Regions from separate parts of the Azospirillum sp. UENF 312511 genome, predicted to be linked through region 2. Evidence: riboswitches for the same ligand, from Rfam matches in the RefSeq annotation. Region 2 holds a riboswitch; each other region holds the start of a gene.
The links. Region 2 has a riboswitch for cobalamin ahead of cobW (cobalamin biosynthesis protein CobW). Riboswitches for the same ligand answer to the same signal wherever they lie in the genome.

Region 1 (6,069 bases), on a different contig from region 2:
GGCCTGACCCAAGCCAAGTGAGGGTCATGTGTGGACGGCCCCTCTGGCGCAAGAGGGAAATTCGTGGTGACTGGCCGAGAAGGATACATCTATGTGTCTGGCCTGTTGTTGCAGCCGCTGGCTGCTGGCCTTGAGCGGGACGAGCGTTTCATCCATTCGGTCGACCGGCACGCCAGCATCCACCGAGACGATCCCCGGCAGCATCCGTTTACACGGCAAGGTCGCCGGCCTCGGGCTCGACCATGAGCTGGAGGAATTGATCATGCTGTTTCGTGATGTCGGCAAAGATGTGATCGCCATCCCGCAGCCGAGCCATGCCTGGCTGTCAGGCCAGTTGCTCCGCGCCTGGGGCAACGGGATCTTCGCTCCGGTCGTACCCTACGAGGAGGTCTGCCTCGGGGCGGAGCTGCATGACATCGGCTGGCTGTCCTGGGAAGCCGCCCCGACGCTGAACCCCCAGACCGCCCGCCCACACAGCTTCCAGGAACTCGGCGCCGCCATCCATACGAGCCTTTGGACGGAGGGTGTGCGCCGCGCGCTCGCGTTCGGGCGTTATCCGGCCCTTCTCGTCTCGCTGCACGCCGACACCATCTACGGCAGCCTTTTCAACTTCGCCAAAGCGCCGCCGGAGGATGCTGCGCTGGTTCGCCGCTTCCTGGACGACCAGCACCGCTTCCAAAGCGCCTGCGTCGAGGCGATGACGGACAACCCCCGTTATGCGACGATCCTCTCCCCGCAGGCGATCGAGCGCAACCGATTGCTCGTCGCTGCGGTGGACCGCATGTCTTTGCAGATCGGATGGGGTCTCACCAGCGAAGCGTGCATTCCCAATGTCCCGACCATTGGCGAGGCCCGGACGGAAATCCGCCTCCACTCACTGTCTGGCGACCCGGCGGAACTGGTCGTCGATCCCTGGCCCTTCGCTGCCGACCATGTCGAGGTGGTCTGCGAGGGACGGCTCCTGCGCGGCCGTTTCACCGACGAGCGAGCGATGCGTCAGGCGCTGGATAGTGCGGAGACCGTCACCATCCCAACGGTGTTGAGGCACCCGTAACGCCGATTCCCCGCTCGGGCTGGAGCCTTATGGAGTGTTCGGCGTGATGGGTGCGCCGACCCGCAACAGGTTGCCGTCCGGATCGATGTGGGCAAACTCGCGCAGGCCATAGGGCGTGGCGGCGATCGCGGTCAGGCGGCCATCGACTTCGGCGGCCTGCCATGCCGCATGCAACGCGTCAACGTCGTCGACGTAGAGATAGCAGGCCGCAACCGAGCGTGCTGGGTCCAGGTCGGGAACCCGCGCCAGGTGGAGGCTCACGCTGCCCCAGGCAAGAAACCCGTAAATGGGATCGGCGGCCGCTTCCTCGTAAGCGGTCGCCTCGAAACCAAGACGCCGGTAGTGGGCGAGCGCCGCACGGACATCCCGGACTGGCAAAATCGGTGCTACCCTCGCGAACTGAACAGCCATTGCCCTTTTCCCTCCAGTCTCCAACCACAGTCCATGATGCAGAAGCAGCGCGGCGGACCACAAGCTTGAGGAGGCTGATCGGTAGGGGTTCGAAAGCGGCATTGTGGCGAAAGGAGAACTTGGCGCTTCGCTTCCGTTCGTTCGTCGATTGGCGGGTGCCCGCACAGGGCGGTGCTGCAACATCACCCCAATGTGAAGGCTTCGTGCACGGCGGATTGGACGGAGCCGCCGAGGACCGCACCACCACCCGCTACATGGATCCAGTCGCCGATCGTCACGGCTCCAACCGCATGGCGCGGCGTCGGCATCGGCGCATGGTGTTGCCAGCTGTCGCTGCCCGGATCATAGCTTTCCATCTGCCCGAACACTTTTGCCTGCCGCGGTACCCCGCCGTTGAGAATTCCGCCTTCTCCCCCCATGGCGAAGAGGCGGTCACGGTAAACGACAAGCCCATGGCCCGACCGGGCCGTCGGCAACGGCGCCCGCATCTCCCATGTGTCCCGATCCGGGAGGTAAACGTGGTGCAGATCGGTGTTGTACTCGAACGTGTTGAAGCGGCCGCCAACGACGTGGATCGCGCCGGCATGAACAACGCACCCGACATGATCGCGCGCCCCCGGGAGCGGTTTGCGGGCCGACCAGCGATCGGTCTTTGGGTCATAGACTTCGTGCCAACCGACGCTCGCCCGTTCGCTGGCCGGCTCCGATGCGCCACCGATCAGATGAATGGCGCCATCGAGTACCACAGCCGCCGCCGCACCGCGGGGGCGTGGCAGTGGCGCAATGGGGGTCCAGGCGTTGGTGGTCACATCGTAGGCGTAGGCGTTCGTATCGGACCGCCGGTTTTGCTCGATGAACCCGCCAAGCGCGTAGACGCGGCCGGCTTCTGCGGCGACCGCGACATGGTTGGCGCCACGCGGCAAGGCAGCGCCCTCATACCAGAGGTCGGCCACCGGGGTATAGATGTGGTGGTAGGCACGATTGACGGCACCTTCGCCATAGCCGCCCACGACATGCATCCGTGCCGCACTGACGGTGGCCCAGGCCATTTCGCTGCGCGGGATTGGAAGCGCGGCGCGGCTGACCCAACGACCTGGCGGGCCGGCGGGAGCTGGACTGTCGAAGACACGTTGCGCTTCCTGATCCGGCGTCAGATGGTGCGGCATGCCACCTTGGAGGCGAGCATAGGGGTCTGCGGCGGGCCGCAACTCCGGCAAGGGCGATTGCGCGTGTGACAATGGCACCCGGACAGCACCAAGCGCCAAAGCTCCAGCACTTGCGCCAAGGAATGTCCTGCGATCCATGTGACCTCGCTTTCTGCCTGTGTTGTCATGATGACCCCGGTTTCGCCATGGAGGCCCACCGCTTTGCACTGTTCGCAGATTTGCAGGATCATCGTTCCTGATTTCAGCCGTTTTAGCCATCGACCAGAACGCCCATCCATATAACGTGCGCGTCCAACACCTTGGAGCGCGTGGTTGCAGGCGGATGCACACATGAACACCATCCCTCCCACCGCAGAAAGCCAGTTTCCCTTTCCAAACGGACGGGAAACCCGCTGCCTTGAGATGATTTTCCCCGAGCAGGCCAACCATTACGGCACGCTGTTCGGAGGCACGGCCCTCAGCCTCATGGGAAAGGCCGCCTTCATCACCGCCAGCCGCGCCGCCCGCCATGCGGTCGTGATGGCCTCCTCAGAGCGGATCACATTCCACACCCCCGTCATGGTCGGCCAACTGGCCGACTTGGTCGGACGGGTCGACACGGTCGGGAAACGGTCGATGACCGTCCATGTCTCCCTCGTCGCCGAGACTTTGGCGTCCGGGGAGCGCCGGCTGGCTGCCGAGGGATGGTTCGTCCTGGTCGCCGTCGACGGTCAGGGGCGGCCGGTTCCAGTCCCGGCCTTCCAAGACATCCAGCACGGCACGCAGCAGGGATGATCCGGAAAGCCCCCGGCGCGACGACTGGGAAAGACGAGGGTGGACACCGTGAAGCCTTGAGGCCTCCGACCGAAGCCAGCCGCAGGAAGTCCGGATGCGCTTGATGCCGTTATCGTCGCAACAACGGTGACGCTCGGCGTATAGAAACATAAAGGTGTCTTTATGTCTCTCTTGACAGGATTGCGGCGTTGCGGTTGGATCGCGACGTCATGGTTCTGCCGGTTCCGCTCGGGGCCGGGAGCTAAGAGGGAAGCCGGTGCCGCCAGATCCGATGGCCAGTCCGGCGCTGCCCCCGCAACTGTAAGCGGAGAGTCGTTTCGTCGCCTCAGCGCCACTGGTGCCTCGTTGGGCACCGGGAAGGCCGGACGGAATGGTGCCGACCCGCGAGCCAGGAGACCTGCCGTGACCGTTCGTTCGTCCTCGGGCGGGGTGTCCCGGTGGTCGCGTGGGCCGTGTCCAGCGTCTGTCGCTGGTCTCCTCTCGTGCGCCCGCCTGGTTTCCGTTCCCGGACGTCCTTATTACGACACCGATCCGCTGGCCGAGCGCTTGGCCGGACAGGGGAGAACCATGTCGATCGTCTTCTGCAGGCTCGGTTCCCCGTGCATGGGACCACGCCGCGACGTGAGCCGAGAGCGGCGTTGGGCATCCGTCGGGCCTGGACGAACGACACCGCCAAGGCCGCCTGCCGGCCTTCGATCACCCTTCCGCTTGTGGAGAACCCGTCTTGGCTGGCTGCGGCACCTATGTGATCACCGTCCGGGGGTTTGTCGCCCCTTTCCAAATCGGGGTTTACGCCCACGAACGTGGCCGCCGTCAGCGCTTGCGCATCGATGTGCGGCTGGTCGTCGAACGCGGCCGACCGCGTTTCCCCGACGACGTGGCGACCGTCCTGTCCTACGAAGGGTTGGTCCTGGCGTTGGAGAAGCTGGCCGACGGGCCGCACACCCAGCTCTTGGAATGCCTGGCGGACCGCATCGGCGACCTCTGCCTTGCCGACCAGCGCGTCGTCGAGGCCGAGGTGTCCATCGAGAAGCCCAACGTGCTCCCGCAGATCGATTCGGCCGGGGTAACCATCACCTACCGGCGGGACGACGCCGTTCAAGCCGCGCCGGGAGCGCTGTCATGACCGCCTCTCTGTCCGCACCGCCGTCGATCAGCTTCGAATTCATTCCGTCGAAGACGGAGAGGATGGAGCAGGGCCTGTGGCAGTCGATCCGGCGGCTGGCCCCATTGGCTCCAATCTTCATGTCGGTGACCCACGGGGCCGGCGGTTCGACCCGCGAACGCACCCACGCCACCGTCTGCCGAATCCAGGACGAGACCGGCCTTCCGGCGGCAGTGCATGTCACCTGCGTCGGCGCGACGCGGGACGAGATCGACGCCATCGCCCACAGCTACTGGAATGCCGGCATCCGCCATCTGGTGGCACTGCGCGGTGACCCGTCGGACATGCCCGGCGGCAGCGGGCGTTGCGAACCGTCTCCCGGCGGCTACGCCTACGCCGCCAATCTGGTGGCGGGAATGAGGCGCATCGCCGATTTCGAGATCTCGGTCGCCGCCTATCCAGAGTCCCACCCGGAAGCGCCAAGCGCGCAGTTCGACCTGGACAACCTGAAGCGCAAGGTGGACGCTGGGGCGACTCGTGCCATCACCCACTTCTTCTTCGACAACGACGTTTATTTCCGTTTTCTCGACCGCTGCGCCGCGGCGGGCATCCATGTGCCGGTGATTCCCGGCATCCTGCCGATCACCAACGTCGCCCGTGCCGTGGAATTTGCTGCCAAATGCGGCGCCTCGATGCCGGCCAGGCTGGTCGAAACCTTCGAAGGGTTGGACGACGACCCCGAGACCCGCAGGCTCGTCGCCGCGACGGTGGCGGCGGAGCAGTGTCAGGCCCTTCAGGCTCAGGGCGTCCGGGATTTCCACTTCCACACCCTGAACCGTTCCGACATCACCCTCGCCACCTGCCACATGCTGGGGATAAGGGCCGCGGTTCCGGCACCGTGATCGCCACACGCGCCACGGCTACGCCGCCTTCGGCGCGTAGCCGTGGCGCTCGTTGAGGATGCGCAGCAGGTCTACCGCCGCCTCGCTGATGACGGTGCCCGGCGGGAAGATCGCCGTGGCGCCGGCGGCGTAGAGCGCGTCGTAATCCTGCGGCGGCACCACGCCGCCGACCACGATCAGGATGTCGCCGGCCCCGTGACGCTCCAGCTCCGCCTTCAACTGCGGCACCAGCGTCAGATGGCCTGCCGCCAGCGAGCTGACGCCGACGATGTGGCAGTCGTTCTCCACCGCCTGCCGCGCGGCCTCCTCCGGCGTCTGGAACAGCGGCCCGACGTCCACGTCGAAGCCCAAGTCGGCGAAGGCGGTGGCGATCACCTTCTGGCCGCGGTCGTGGCCGTCCTGGCCCATCTTCGCCACCATAATGCGCGGGCGGCGGCCATCCCGCTCGGCGAACTCCGCCACCAGCGCCCGCACCCTGGCGATGGCGTCGGACTGCCGCCCCACCTCGCCGGCGTAGATGCCGGTGATGGTGCGGATCTCGGCCTTGTGACGGCCATACACCTTTTCCAGCGCGTCGGAGATCTCGCCGACCGTGGCGCGGGCGCGGATGGCGTCCACCGACAGGGCCAGCAGGTTGCCGTCGCCGGCGGCCGCCGC
Region 2 (6,069 bases):
GAGATGGTAGAGCGCCGGGTCGTTGTCGACCAGGGCGGCGGCGGCGGAGAAGCCGCCCTCATACTGCATGAAGCCGTCGGTGGAGAGGACGTCGTGCTCCCGCTGATCCTGGTGGTGGATGAGCGCGTCGGCCCCGCCGATGCGGCGGCGGAACAGGCTGGGCAGCGGAACGCCCTCCAGCCCCTTGCCGTAGGCGTGGCAGCTTCCCTCCAGATAGGCGGCGCCGAAGTCGGCCCGCACGCTCCAGTCTCCGCGCGCGATCATGCCGGGCAGCGCCGTGCCGTAGGCGCCGGGTGCGGCGCCGAAGACCCGCGCGCTGGCCCAGCGCTCGGCCTCCGCCGCCGGGGTGCCGCCGGCTTCCAGCTCGGCGCGGTCGGTGCGCAACGCGGCGGCGACGGGGTTCACGTCGTCGGGCTCGTCCTCCGCCATCACGGCGCGGACGGCCTGATCGAACAGGGCGATCTGCTGCGGGAACACGTCGCGGAACAGGCCGGAGATGCGCAGCGTCACGTCCACCCGCGGGCGGCCGAGGACGGAGGCCGGCATCACCTCGAAGCCGGTGACCCGGCCGGAGCCGTTCTCCCACAGTGGGCGCACGCCGAGCAGGGCCATGGCCTGGGCCAGTTCGTCGCCGCCGGTGCGCATGGCCGGTGTGCCCCAGCAATCGACCACCAGCCGCTTCGGCCAGTCGCCGTGGTCCTGCAGGTAGCGGGTGATCAGCGCGTCCGCCGCCTGCCAGCCCAGCGTCCAGGCGGTCGGCGTCGGCACGCCGCGTGGGTCGAGCGCGTAGAGGTTCCGCCCGGTGGGCAGCGTATCCGCCCGCCCCCGCGCGGGGGAGCCGCCGGGGCCGGGCTTCACGAAGCGCCCGTCCAGCCCGGCCAGCAGGGCGGCCATCTCCGCCTCGCCGCAGGCGTCCAGCGCCGGGGCGACGTCCTCGGCCGTGGCGAAGCGCGCGACGGCGGCGAGCAGGCGGGCGCGGCGCTCCGGCTCCGGCGTGGTGCCGAAGACGTGCAGACCGTCGCGGATTTGCATTTCCTTGATGTCGCAGAGATGGGCGTCGAGGCGGCTGAGGATGGCGTCGGGATCGTCGTCGGGCCGCAGGTTGCAGTCGGCGGCGACGCCGGATGTCCAGGCCAGATCGAGGATGGTCTGGCGCAGCGTGCCCAGCCGCCGCGGGTCCAGCCCGGTCGCCATCGAATATTCGTCGATGGCCGTTTCAAGTGCAGCGAGGTCGCCGTGCAGCCCGGCCTCGACCGGCGGCGGGGTCAGGTGGCCGATCAGGACCGCGCCCAACCGGCGGCGCGCCTGCACCCCCTCTCCGGGGTTGTTGACGATGAAGGGGTAGAGGCAGGGCAGGGGACCGGCGACGATCTCCGGCCAGCAGTCGGCGGACAGGGCGACGGCCTTGCCCGGCAGCCATTCCAGCGTCCCGTGCGCGCCCACCTGCACCAGCGCGTGGATGCCCAGGACATGGCGGAGCCAGAGGTGGAAGGCGAAGTAGCCGTGGCTGGGCGGCGTCTCCGGGTCGTGGTGCTGGGTGGTGGTCAGCGGACCGTGGCCGCGGCTCGGCTGCACCGCGATAGTGGCGTTGCCGCAGGTCAGCACGGTGAAGCGGAAGATGGTGCCGTCAGCCAGCGGGTCGGCCTGCTCGTCGCCCCAGCATTCTGTGATGCGGGCGCGGGCCTCGGCGGGGGCGAGGCGGCGGTAGTCGTCCAGGCTCAGCAGGGCGGTGGCGCCGCCGGTCAGCGCCTCCATCAGGGCGGCGGGGCCGGCGGGAAGCCCGTCCAGCGCGTAGCCCTCGGCGCGCAGCCGCTCCAGGATGCCGACGACGCTCGCCGGGGTGTCGAGGCCGACCGCATGGCCGATGCCGCCGCCCGGCCCCGGATAGTCGGACAGCACCAGCGCCAGCTTGCGCTCGGCCCGCGGCGTGGCGCCCAGCCGCACCCAGGCGGCGGCCAGATCGGCGGCGAAGGCCACCCGGTCGGGCACCGGGCGGATCAGCGTCGGAGCGAACTCCAGGTCGGGGTCCAGCGCCCCTTCGGCCTTGAAGGCGATGGCACGGGTCAGGATGCGCCCGTCCATCTCCGGCAGCACAACGTTCATGGCGAGGTCGGATGGCCCCATGCCGCGGGCGGAGCCGCGCCAGCCCTCCTCGGGCGTGGTGGACAGCACGGCCTGAAGCACCGGCGTGCCGTTGGCTTCCAGTGGCGACCCGTCCTCGCGCGCCGCCGAGAAGCCGGTCAGGTTCATCACGACGGCGGCGTTGCGGGCGGTCAGGGTGGCGCGCATCCAGGCGGCGCAGTCCGGTTCCTTCAGGCTCGCCACGAACAGCGGCAGCGGGGCGAGGCCGCGCGCGGCCAGCGCGTCGCACAGCGCGTGCACCGGCTCCAGGTCGCTGGCCAGCAGGTGGGAGCGGTAGAATACGACCGGCGCGCAGGGGCCGGTGACGTGGCCGGACCAGCCCTCATAGACGCCAAAGCGCGGCACCGGCGCCGGTTCGCGCCAAGGGCGGTCCTGCCCGGCCAGCGTGGCGGCGTAGGCCAGCAGGTTGGCCATGTTGTCCGGCCCGCCTTCGGTGAATCCACGCCACAGCCGTTGCGCCGCCTCGGCCGGAACGGTGCCGTAGCCCTCCAGGGCGGGGTTCGGCTGGGCGCAGCCGGGCAGCACGGCCAGCGCCACCCCGGACTCCCGGCAGGCGGCGGCGACATGGTCCAGCCCGTAGCGCCAGTAGCCCGCCCCGCCGAGCAGCCGCAGAACGACCAGCTTCGCCTTGCGGATCACGGACTCGACGTAAAGGTCCACTGACAGCGGGTGCCCCAGCCGCGCGAGATTCGCCAGCCGCAGGGTGGGCAACTCGTCACGGTGGCGCTTCCAGCAGGCGGCAAGCGCTGTCAGGTCGCTGTCGGAGAAGGACAGGACGACGAGGTCCGCCGGGCTCTGCCCCAGGTCCACGGCCTGGGGGCCGGCGTCGAGGTCTTCCTGGCGGGCGGCGAGTAGGTGCATGGCGAAAGTGCTTTACGAAAATCCCCTCTCCCCTCTGGGGAGAGGGTTAGGGTGAGGGGGTTGCGCGTGGCGGAACGCCCGGCGTAAGCGCAACCCCCTCACCGGCCCTGCGGGCCACCCTCTCCCCAGAGGGGAGAGGGTTGTGAAGGCTAAAAATCACCCCAGCGCCGCGGTCACGGCGTCACGGTCCAGGCCCGTCTCGCCGATCACCACCAGACGGCTGCGGCGCGGCTCGTCGGGCTTCCAGAAGCGGTCGAAATGGGTCTGGATGCGCGTTCCCACGCCCTGCACCAGAAGGCGCATCGGCTTGCCCGGCACGTCGATGAAACCTTTCAGGCGCAGCACGCCATGGGCGGCGGCGACCCGCTCCAGCGTCTTCGTCAGCGCCGCCGGGTCGGGCTGCGGGCCGAGTTCCACGACGAAGCTGGTGAAGTCGTCGTGGTCGTGGCCCTCCTCCTCGTCATGGTGGCTGGGGCGGTTGGCGAGGTCGTCCTCGGCCCCGGCGCCGACGCCCAGCAGAACCACCGGATCGACCTTGCCGTTGCTGGCGCGCAGGATCTTGGCCTCGCGCCCAGCCCCGCCCTCAGCCATGCCGCCCTCGGCCATGGCGGCGCGGATCAGGTCCTCGACCTTGGCCAGATCGGCGGCATCCACCAGATCGGTCTTGTTCACCACGATCAGATCGGCGCAGAGGAGCTGGTCCTCGAACACCTCCTCCACCGGGGTCTCGTGGTCGAGCTGCCCGGCCTCGGCGGCCTGGGCGGCCAAAGCCGCCGGATCGGGGGCGAAGCGGCCCTCCGCGGCGGCGGCGGCGTCGACCACCGCGACCACCCCGTCCACCGTCACCCGGGTCTTGATCGCCGGCCAGTGGAAGGCCTGGACGAGCGGCTTCGGCAGGGCGAGGCCGCTGGTCTCGATGATGATGTGTTCCGGCGGCTGCGGGCGGGACAGCAGCTTCTCGATGGCCGGGACGAAATCGTCGGCGACGGTGCAGCACAGGCAGCCGTTCGCCAGCTCGATCACGTCGTCCTCGGTGCAGGTCGGATCGCCGCAGGCGCGCAGGATCTCGCCGTCGATGCCGACATCGCCGAACTCGTTGATGATCAGCGCCAGACGACGCCCGCCGGCCTGCTCCAGCAGGCTGCGGATCAGCGTCGTCTTCCCGGCGCCGAGAAAGCCAGTGATGACGGTGGCCGGGGTCTTTCCGGCGGTCAGCGGGCCGGTGGTCATGATCTGGCTTCCTTGTCTCCGCCACACCCGGCGGATTAGATGAGTGTCGGTCCGGCGGCAGGTTTCCTGGCTTGCGGGTCGTCGTCGCGCCTCCCGCCTTCCCGGCCTGTCGGCCCGTGGCATGTCCGGAGGCCGACTCGCCGCACACAGTTGCGGGGGCAGCCGCGGCCTTGGACCCCATCCGGGTCCGCACCGCATTCCCTATTATCCCCGCGCCTTCACGGCGGCCGGGGCACCGTCGGAGGCGCAGAATTGCAGGCGGACCCCCGATTTGCAAGCGGCCATTTGGCGCCCGGAAACCGTGCCGCCGAACCCGGAGCGCTCCGCCCTTGCCGCCGTTGGTGTGTCGGAAGATCGGTACAGTCTGTCTGGAAAGCTGACACTCCGGACGGTATGGGGCACCCACAGTCTCATAGGGGGAAATAAACGATTTCAAGGGCTTGTTCGAATCTTCCGCAGTTGGCATGTTCTGTGCTTATATCAGCCTAACCAAAAACGCGGACCGGCAGACGACGCGGACGAACAGGGAGGGAAAAACGGCACCCATGGCCGACGACATCATTCTGGAAGCGCGTGGACTCTCGAAGGAGTTCAAGGGCTTCATCGCGGTGAAGGAGGTGAATCTCCAGGTCCGCCGCGGCACCATCCACGCGCTGATCGGCCCGAACGGCGCCGGCAAGAGCACGGTCTTCAATCTGCTGACCAAGTTCCTGACGCCGACGCGCGGCCAGATCCTCTACAAGGGACGCGACATCACCGCCATGAAGCCCGCCGACGTGGCGCTGCTCGGCATGGTGCGGTCGTTCCAGATTTCCGCGGTCTTCCCGCACCTCAGCGTGCTGGAGAATGTCCGCGTCGCGCTGCAGCGCCCGCGCGGCACCAGCTTCCATTTCTGGAAGCCGGAGGCCAGCCTGCACGACCTGCACGACCGCGCCGAGGAACTGATCGAGGCGGTAAACCTGACCCCCTGGGCCGGCCACACCGCCGCCGAGCTGCCCTACGGCCGCAAGCGCGCGCTGGAGATCGCCACCACGCTGGCGCTCGACCCGGAGGTGATGCTGCTCGACGAGCCGCTGGCCGGCATGGGCCACGAGGACATCGAAGGCACCGCCGCCCTGATCAAGCGCGTCTCCGCCGACCGCACCATCCTGATGGTGGAGCACAACCTGTCGGTCGTCGCCCACCTGTCGGACACCATCACCGTGCTTCGCCGCGGCGAAATCCTGGCGGAGGGCGCATACGACGTCGTATCGCGCAACCCGCAGGTCATGGAAGCCTACATGGGGACGGGTGAGGTGGGCCATGCCTGACGGCGCGACCGTGAAGACCGCGATGCTGGAGATCCGCGACCTCCAGGCCTTCTACGGCGAGAGCCACGTGCTGCACGGCGTCAACATCGACGTGCGCCAGGGCGAAGTGGTGACCCTGCTCGGCCGCAACGGCGCCGGCAAGACGACGACCATGCGCTCGATCATGGGCATCGTCGGCAAGCGCAACGGCTCGATCCGCTTCCAGGGCAAGGAGCTGATCGGCATGGCGCAGCACAAGATTCCCCGCCTCGGCATCGGCTACGTGCCGGAGGAGCGCGGCATCTTCGCCTCGCTCAGCGTGGACGAGAACCTGATGCTGCCGCCGGTGGTGAAGTCGGGCGGCATGACCGTGCCGCAGATCTACGAGCTGTTCCCGAACCTGCAGGGCCGCGGCACCACCCAGGGCACGCGCCTGTCGGGCGGCGAGCAGCAGATGCTGGCCATCGCGCGCATCCTGCGCACCGGCGCCGACCTGATCCTGCTCGACGAGCCGACCGAGGGGCTTGCCCCCGTCATCATCGAGCAG
Region 3 (6,069 bases), on a different contig from region 2:
TGGCGAAGCTGGCGAACAGGGCCATCCCTTCGGTGAAGGCGCCGAACATCGCCAGGGTGCGCGACACGTCGGCCACCGTGCCGACGCCGAAGCTGTGCATGTAGTCGGCCTTGTCGCGCATCTCCGCATAGTCGCGGAAGGCGGCGAACTCGGTCTCCGGCATCCCGATGGTGGTCAGCAGCAGGGCGTAGGCGTCGATGTGCACCGTCTCCATGTTGGTGAAGGCGGCCATCATCATCTGCACTTCCAGCGGCTGGAAGATCGGCATGTAGCGCTTCAGGTAATTGTCGCTGACCTCCACGTCGCTCTGGGTGAAGAAGCGGAAGATCTGGGTCAGCAGGTTGCGCTCGCCGTTGGTGACGCGGTCGGAGGTCCAGTCCTTGATGTCCTCGCCCAGCGGCACCTCCTCGCCCATCCAGTGGACCTGCTGCTGCTTCTTCCAGTAGGCGTAGGCCCAGGGGTAGCGCGAGACGTTGTAGGCGACCGAGCCCTGCAACAGGCCGACGCGGCCGGTGCCGATCAGGCTGACCGGGTTGATGTGGAGAAGCGAGCTCATGCGAACGGGTCCGTGATGGCGGGGGGACGGGCGGCGGTCGGGAAGGCCGGCGATCACTGGCAGGCGAGGCATTCCTCGTAATCGGTGCGCGACGTTGCCTGCATCTCCGTCATGCCCGTCACCCGGTCCTTGCCGGCGAAGGCGGCGCGCTGCACCGACTTGGAGCGGCAATAGTAGAGGCTCTTCAGGCCCTTCTCCCAGGCGGTCCAGTGCAGCATGTGCAGGTCCCACTTGTCGATGTCGCCCGCGAGGTAGAGGTTGATCGACTGGCTCTGGCAGATGAAGGGGGTGCGGTCGGCGGCGAACTCGATGATCCAGCGCTGGTCGATCTCGAAGGCGGTGCGGAAGACCGACTTCTCATCGTCGCTCAGCAGGTCAAGATGCTGGACCGAGCCCTCATGCTCGATGATCGACTGCCAGACCTCCGGCCGGTCGGCGCCCTTGGCGGCCAGCAGCCTTTCCAGATGCGGGTTGCGCACGCTGATCGAGCCGGACAGCGTCTTGTGGGTGTAGACGTTGGCCGGGATCGGCTCGATGCAGGCGCTGGTGCCGCCGCAGATGATGCTGATGGAGGCGGTCGGCGCGATCGCCAGCTTGTGGCTGAAGCGCGCCTTGATCCCGCGCTCGGCGGCGTCCGGGCAGGCGCCGCGCTCCTCGGCCAGCAGGACCGAGGCGGCGTCGGCGTCGCGGCGGATCTTGCGGAAGAAGCGCAGGTTCCACACCTTGGCCATGGCGCTCTCGAAGGGAATGCCGCGCGCCTGGAGGAAGGAGTGGAAACCCATCACCCCCAGCCCGACCGAGCGTTCGCGCATCGCCGAATAGACGGCGTTCTCCATCCCCTCGGGCGCCTCCTCGATGAAGCGGGTTAGCACGTTGTCGAGGAAGCGCAGCACGTCCTCGACCAGCCCCGCCTCGCCGTTCCACTCATCCCAGGTCTCCAGGTTCATCGAGGCGAGGCAGCACACCGCCGTGCGCTCCTTGCCCAGATGGTCCTTGCCGGTCGGCAGGGTGATCTCGCTGCACAGGTTGGAGGTGGAGACGCGCAGGCCGAGGTCGCGCTGGTGCTTGGGCAGGGCGCGGTTCACCGTGTCGCCGAACAGCAGGTACGGCTCGCCGGTCTGCATGCGGGCTTCCAGGATCTTCTGCCAGACCTGACGGGCGTTGACGTGCTTCAGGACGGCGCCGGTCTTGGGGCTGATCAGCGCGAAGGGCCTGTCGTCGCGCACCGCCTGCATGAAAGCGTCGGTGACGATGACGGCGTGGTGCAGGTTCAGGCTCTTGCGGTTGAAGTCGCCCGACGACTTGCGGATCTCCAGGAATTCCTCGATCTCCGGGTGGTGGATGTCGAGGTAGACGGCGGCAGAGCCGCGCCGCAACGAGCCCTGGCTGATCGCCAGCGTCAGGCTGTCCATCACGCGGATGAAGGGAATGATGCCAGACGTGCTGCCGCAGCCCTTCACCGGCTCGCCGATGGAGCGCACCCCGCCCCAATAGGTGCCGATGCCACCACCGTTGGAGGCCAGCCGGACGTTCTCGTTCCAGATGTCGACGATCCCGTCGAGCGAATCGGACACCGCGTTGAGGAAGCAGGAGATCGGCAGGCCGCGCGTGGTGCCGCCGTTGCTGAGAACCGGCGTGGCCGGCATGAACCACAGGCGGGAAATCGCGTCGTACAGGCGCTGGGCGTGCGCCGCGTCGTCGGCATAGGCCGCGGCGACGCGGGCGAACAGGTCCTGATAGCTTTCCCCCGGCAACAGGTAACGGTCGTCCAGCGTCGCCTTGCCAAAGGCGGTCAGCAGGGCGTCCCGGCTGCGGTCGATGCGGATGACGGAGGAATCGGGCGGCGTCCAGCGCTCCGCCGGGGCACGGCCGCCGGACCGCTCGGGCGTCCGCCGGGGCAGCGTCAGCAGGTTTCCGTGACGGTCGAAGCCGTTGGCGAAGTCCTGGGCAAGGTCTTGAGCGAGCGCCGGCATCCGTGATCCCTTGTTCTTGTGCGGCGGGAAGGCACGGGAGCACGACTTGCGCAAACGCGGACGGGAACGCCGCGCGGGGGCAAGCGCACCACCGGGACACCCCGCCCGTGGACGTTCATTCGGTTACGGCAGGTCTCCTGGCTCACGGGTCACGGCGGCTCCGTCCGGCCTTCCCGGTGCCGTCGTCCCGAACCGGGATGGGCACCAGTGACGCTGAAACGACGAAGCCGCTCTCCGCTCACAGTTGCGGGGGCAGCGCCGGCTTTGCCGCGATCCCCCGTTCGGGGTGGCGACGCACCGGCTTCCCTCTTAGCCCTAGATATTGGATATCCAGAGAACCGTAACGCAAGATGAAGTAGCGGGAAGCCCGCAGTCTGTCAAGCCATACGGATGGCGGGGGCTACCTCCTCAGGGCCGGCGCGGAGGTTGGGCAAGCCACCGCCATGGGTCACCGCCCGCTCCGGCGCAGCCTCAGCCGAGGCAGCCGACCCGGTCGGTTCGCCGCCAATCGTCGATGATGGAGGCGTCACCCGCCAGCTTGGCGACCGTGTCCACCGCGTAAGTGCTGAGGGTAATCCGCTGCCCCCTCATGATGGTTGCCGACCCCGATTGCGGCAGCCGCCCGTCCTTTGTCCAACGCAACCGTTCCCGGGCGGTGATGCCCAACGCCTCCTCGATCTGACGGGGAGAGAAAGGGCGTTTCGCGATCCGCTCGATCGCACCGTCAAGGCCGGCCAGGGCTGCCGGAACGGTCGCCACGGCCTCGGGCTTTGGCGCAAGCGTCAGGACGTGGGCGTGCGCCGGTCCTTCGAGCGGTCCAAGCCGCTTCAGCGCCGAACGGATGCGCCGGCGCAACTCCCGTTCACGCGCCCTCAGGCCGAAGCATTCCTCCAGGCAACGCTGATGAGACACCGCCACCGTCCGCCCGCAAAGATGGATGTCCAGAAAACGACTTTCCCAAACGCCGGCGCCATCGGCAACCATGCTGCGGGTCCTCGATCAAACCGGAGGCTGGGCCACCGGATAAGGTTCGAACCGGCTGAGGCTTTCGTCAACCGTCACGGTGCGTCCGATCGGCGGAAAGGCGCGTTGCGGGCAGGATGGACGCTCACAGACCTTGCAACCGGCCCCGATCGGCGTGGCGGCGTCGGGATCGCCCAGCGCCAGCCCACGGGAATAGATCAGCCGGCCGGCGTGCTGGATGTCGCAACCGAGTCCGATCGCGAAGCTCTTCGACGGCGCGCCGTAACCGCTGCGGCCATGGACCACCGTGCGGGCGATCCACAGATAGGCCCGCCCGTCCGGCATCCGCGCCAACTGGGTCAGCAGACGACCGGGCGTCGAGAAGGCCTCGTAGACGTTCCACAGCGGGCAGGTTCCGCCGACACGGGAAAAGTGGAAGCTGGTGGCGGACTGGCGCTTCGACATGTTGCCGGCGCGATCGACCCGGACGAAGAAGAAGGGAACGCCCGGCATCCCCGGCCGCTGGAGGGTGCTCAGCCGGTGGCAGACGGTCTCGAAGCCGGTGCCGAAGCGCTGTCCCAGCAACTCAATGTCGTAGGCCACGGCCTCCGCCGTCTCCTGAAAGGCGCGGTAGGGCATGACCACGGCGCCGGCGTAATAGTTGGCAAGCCCGATGCGGGCGAGCGAGCGGGCCTGCGGGCCGGAGAAGCGTCCCTCCTCGACCAGCCGGAGCAGGAGGGCCGGTTCCTGGTGGAAGGCGAGCTGGGTCGCCATCTGGAAGGCGCGGCGGCCAGGCTCCAGCGACCGGGCGATCCGCAACGTCCGGGCATCGCCGTCATACTGGCGCAGCGCGCCCTCCGGCATGGCCGTGTCGTCGGTCACCAGCGTGCGGATGCCGTGGCGGTCCGCCAGCAGCCGTTCCAGCCCGCGGTCCACCGCCCCGATCTCCAAACCGGCCTCGCCGAACAGCCGTTCCGCCGCGTCGTCCAGCGCGGTGATGTGGTTGTGATGGCGGTAGAAGAAGTCGCGCACCTCTTCGTAGGGCATCGGCGGCGGCAGCCCGCTGTCCGGCCCGGCTGGGACGATCCCCGAGGCGAGCGCATCCAGCCGTTCCGCGAGCCCGCGCCCGCGCCGGTGCAGCGCCACCAGCGCCCGGCCGACCGCCGGCATGTTGGTGGCGAGCGCCTTGATCTCGGCCATGGCGATGGTCTCGCCGGTTCCGGCCTCCGACAGCGCCTCGCGCAGATCGGCGACCAGCCGGGCTTCCTCGTCCTCCGAGAAGATCTGGACGTCGATGCCGAAGGCGGCGTTGATCCGCAGCAGCAGCGGCACCGTCAGAGGCCGCTGGTTGCGTTCGAGCTGGTTCAGATAGCTCGGCGAAATCTCCAGGATGCGGGCCAGGGCTGTCTGGGTCAGCCCCCGCTCCTCGCGCAGCCGCTGCAGCCGCACCCCCATGAACGCCTTGGCCATACCAGGAATCCCATTTGCAAAATTCGCCGACTCACTGAAAACACCTTGCTAATCTTGGCAATGTCAGCGGTCATCCAAACAAGCGGTCTGCGTATATTGCAAAGGACGCGGCTACCAGGCAAGTTCCGCCATCAGCAGCTTCAGGGTGCAAAGACACGGGGGCAAGCGGCGTCCGGCCCCTTGCCCCCGTGCGGACCACGTCAGGCGATGGTGGCGCGCAGGGTCCTGGCCGCACTGACCATGTTGGTCAGGGCCGGCAGCACCTCGGCCCACTGGCGGGTCTTGAGACCGCAGTCCGGATTGACCCACAGCCGCTCGGCGGGAATGCGCTCGGCCGCCTTCTTCATCAGATCGACGATGTGCCCTTCGGTCGGGATGTTCGGCGAGTGGATGTCGTAGACGCCGGGACCGATCTCGTTCGGGTACTTGAAGTCGTCGAAGGCGTCGAGCAGTTCCATGTCCGACCGTGAGGTCTCGATGGTGATGACGTCAGCGTCCATCGCCGCGATCGACGCGATGATGTCGTTGAACTCCGAATAGCACATGTGGGTGTGGATCTGCGTCTCGTCCGCCACCCCGTTGGCGGTGATGCGGAACGACTCCACCGCCCAGTCCAGATACGCCTGCCACTGGGACCTGCGCAGCGGCAGACCTTCACGAAGGGCGGCCTCGTCGATCTGGATCACGCCGACGCCGGCCTTCTCCAGGTCCAGCACCTCCTCCCGGATGGCGAGCGCCAGCTGGCGGCAGGATTCCGAACGCGGCTGGTCGTCGCGCACGAAGGACCAGTTGAGGATGGTCACCGGGCCGGTGAGCATGCCCTTCATCGGCTTGTCCGTCAGCGAGGCGGCGTAGGTGATCCAGTCCACGGTCATCGCCTTGGGGCGGCTGATGTCGCCGAACAGGATCGGCGGCTTCACGCAGCGCGAGCCATAGGACTGCACCCAGCCCGACTGGCTGAAGACGTAGCCATCGAGCTGCTCGCCGAAATACTCGACCATGTCGTTGCGCTCGGCCTCACCGTGAACCAGCACGTCGAGGCCCAGCGCCTCCTGCTCGCGCACGCTCCGCGCGATCTCGCCGCGCATCGCCTCGGTGTAGGCCACC

Region 1: it holds a riboswitch for cobalamin, as region 2 does, so the genes downstream of both, ACWPN7_RS28575 (dihydroneopterin aldolase) here and cobW (cobalamin biosynthesis protein CobW) in region 2, are expected to answer to the same signal.
Region 3: it holds a riboswitch for cobalamin, as region 2 does, so the genes downstream of both, ACWPN7_RS28620 (ribonucleoside-diphosphate reductase subunit alpha) here and cobW (cobalamin biosynthesis protein CobW) in region 2, are expected to answer to the same signal.

Annotation. Positions count from the first base shown of each region.
Region 1 is NZ_JBSNCG010000005.1:27,868-33,936, forward strand. Features, by position in the region: gene ACWPN7_RS28555 (DUF3891 family protein) at 92-1,054, shown strand; gene ACWPN7_RS28560 (bleomycin resistance protein) at 1,082-1,465, opposite strand; gene ACWPN7_RS28565 (Kelch repeat-containing protein) at 1,648-2,631, opposite strand; gene ACWPN7_RS28570 (acyl-CoA thioesterase) at 3,034-3,405, shown strand; cobalamin riboswitch at 3,604-3,824, shown strand; gene ACWPN7_RS28575 (dihydroneopterin aldolase) at 4,151-4,531, shown strand; gene metF (methylenetetrahydrofolate reductase [NAD(P)H]) at 4,528-5,412, shown strand; gene scpA (methylmalonyl-CoA mutase) at 5,431-6,069, opposite strand, start outside.
Region 2 is NZ_JBSNCG010000001.1:637,860-643,928, forward strand. Features, by position in the region: gene cobN (cobaltochelatase subunit CobN) at 1-3,003, opposite strand, end outside; gene cobW (cobalamin biosynthesis protein CobW) at 3,160-4,233, opposite strand; cobalamin riboswitch at 4,273-4,488, opposite strand; gene ACWPN7_RS02860 (ABC transporter ATP-binding protein) at 4,779-5,543, shown strand; gene ACWPN7_RS02865 (ABC transporter ATP-binding protein) at 5,536-6,069, shown strand, end outside.
Region 3 is NZ_JBSNCG010000005.1:40,912-46,980, reverse strand. Features, by position in the region: gene ACWPN7_RS28625 (ribonucleotide-diphosphate reductase subunit beta) at 1-556, opposite strand, end outside; gene ACWPN7_RS28620 (ribonucleoside-diphosphate reductase subunit alpha) at 610-2,529, opposite strand; cobalamin riboswitch at 2,640-2,887, opposite strand; gene ACWPN7_RS28615 (hypothetical protein) at 3,001-3,513, opposite strand; gene ACWPN7_RS28610 (short-chain fatty acyl-CoA regulator family protein) at 3,529-4,962, opposite strand; gene metE (5-methyltetrahydropteroyltriglutamate--homocysteine S-methyltransferase) at 5,163-6,069, opposite strand, start outside.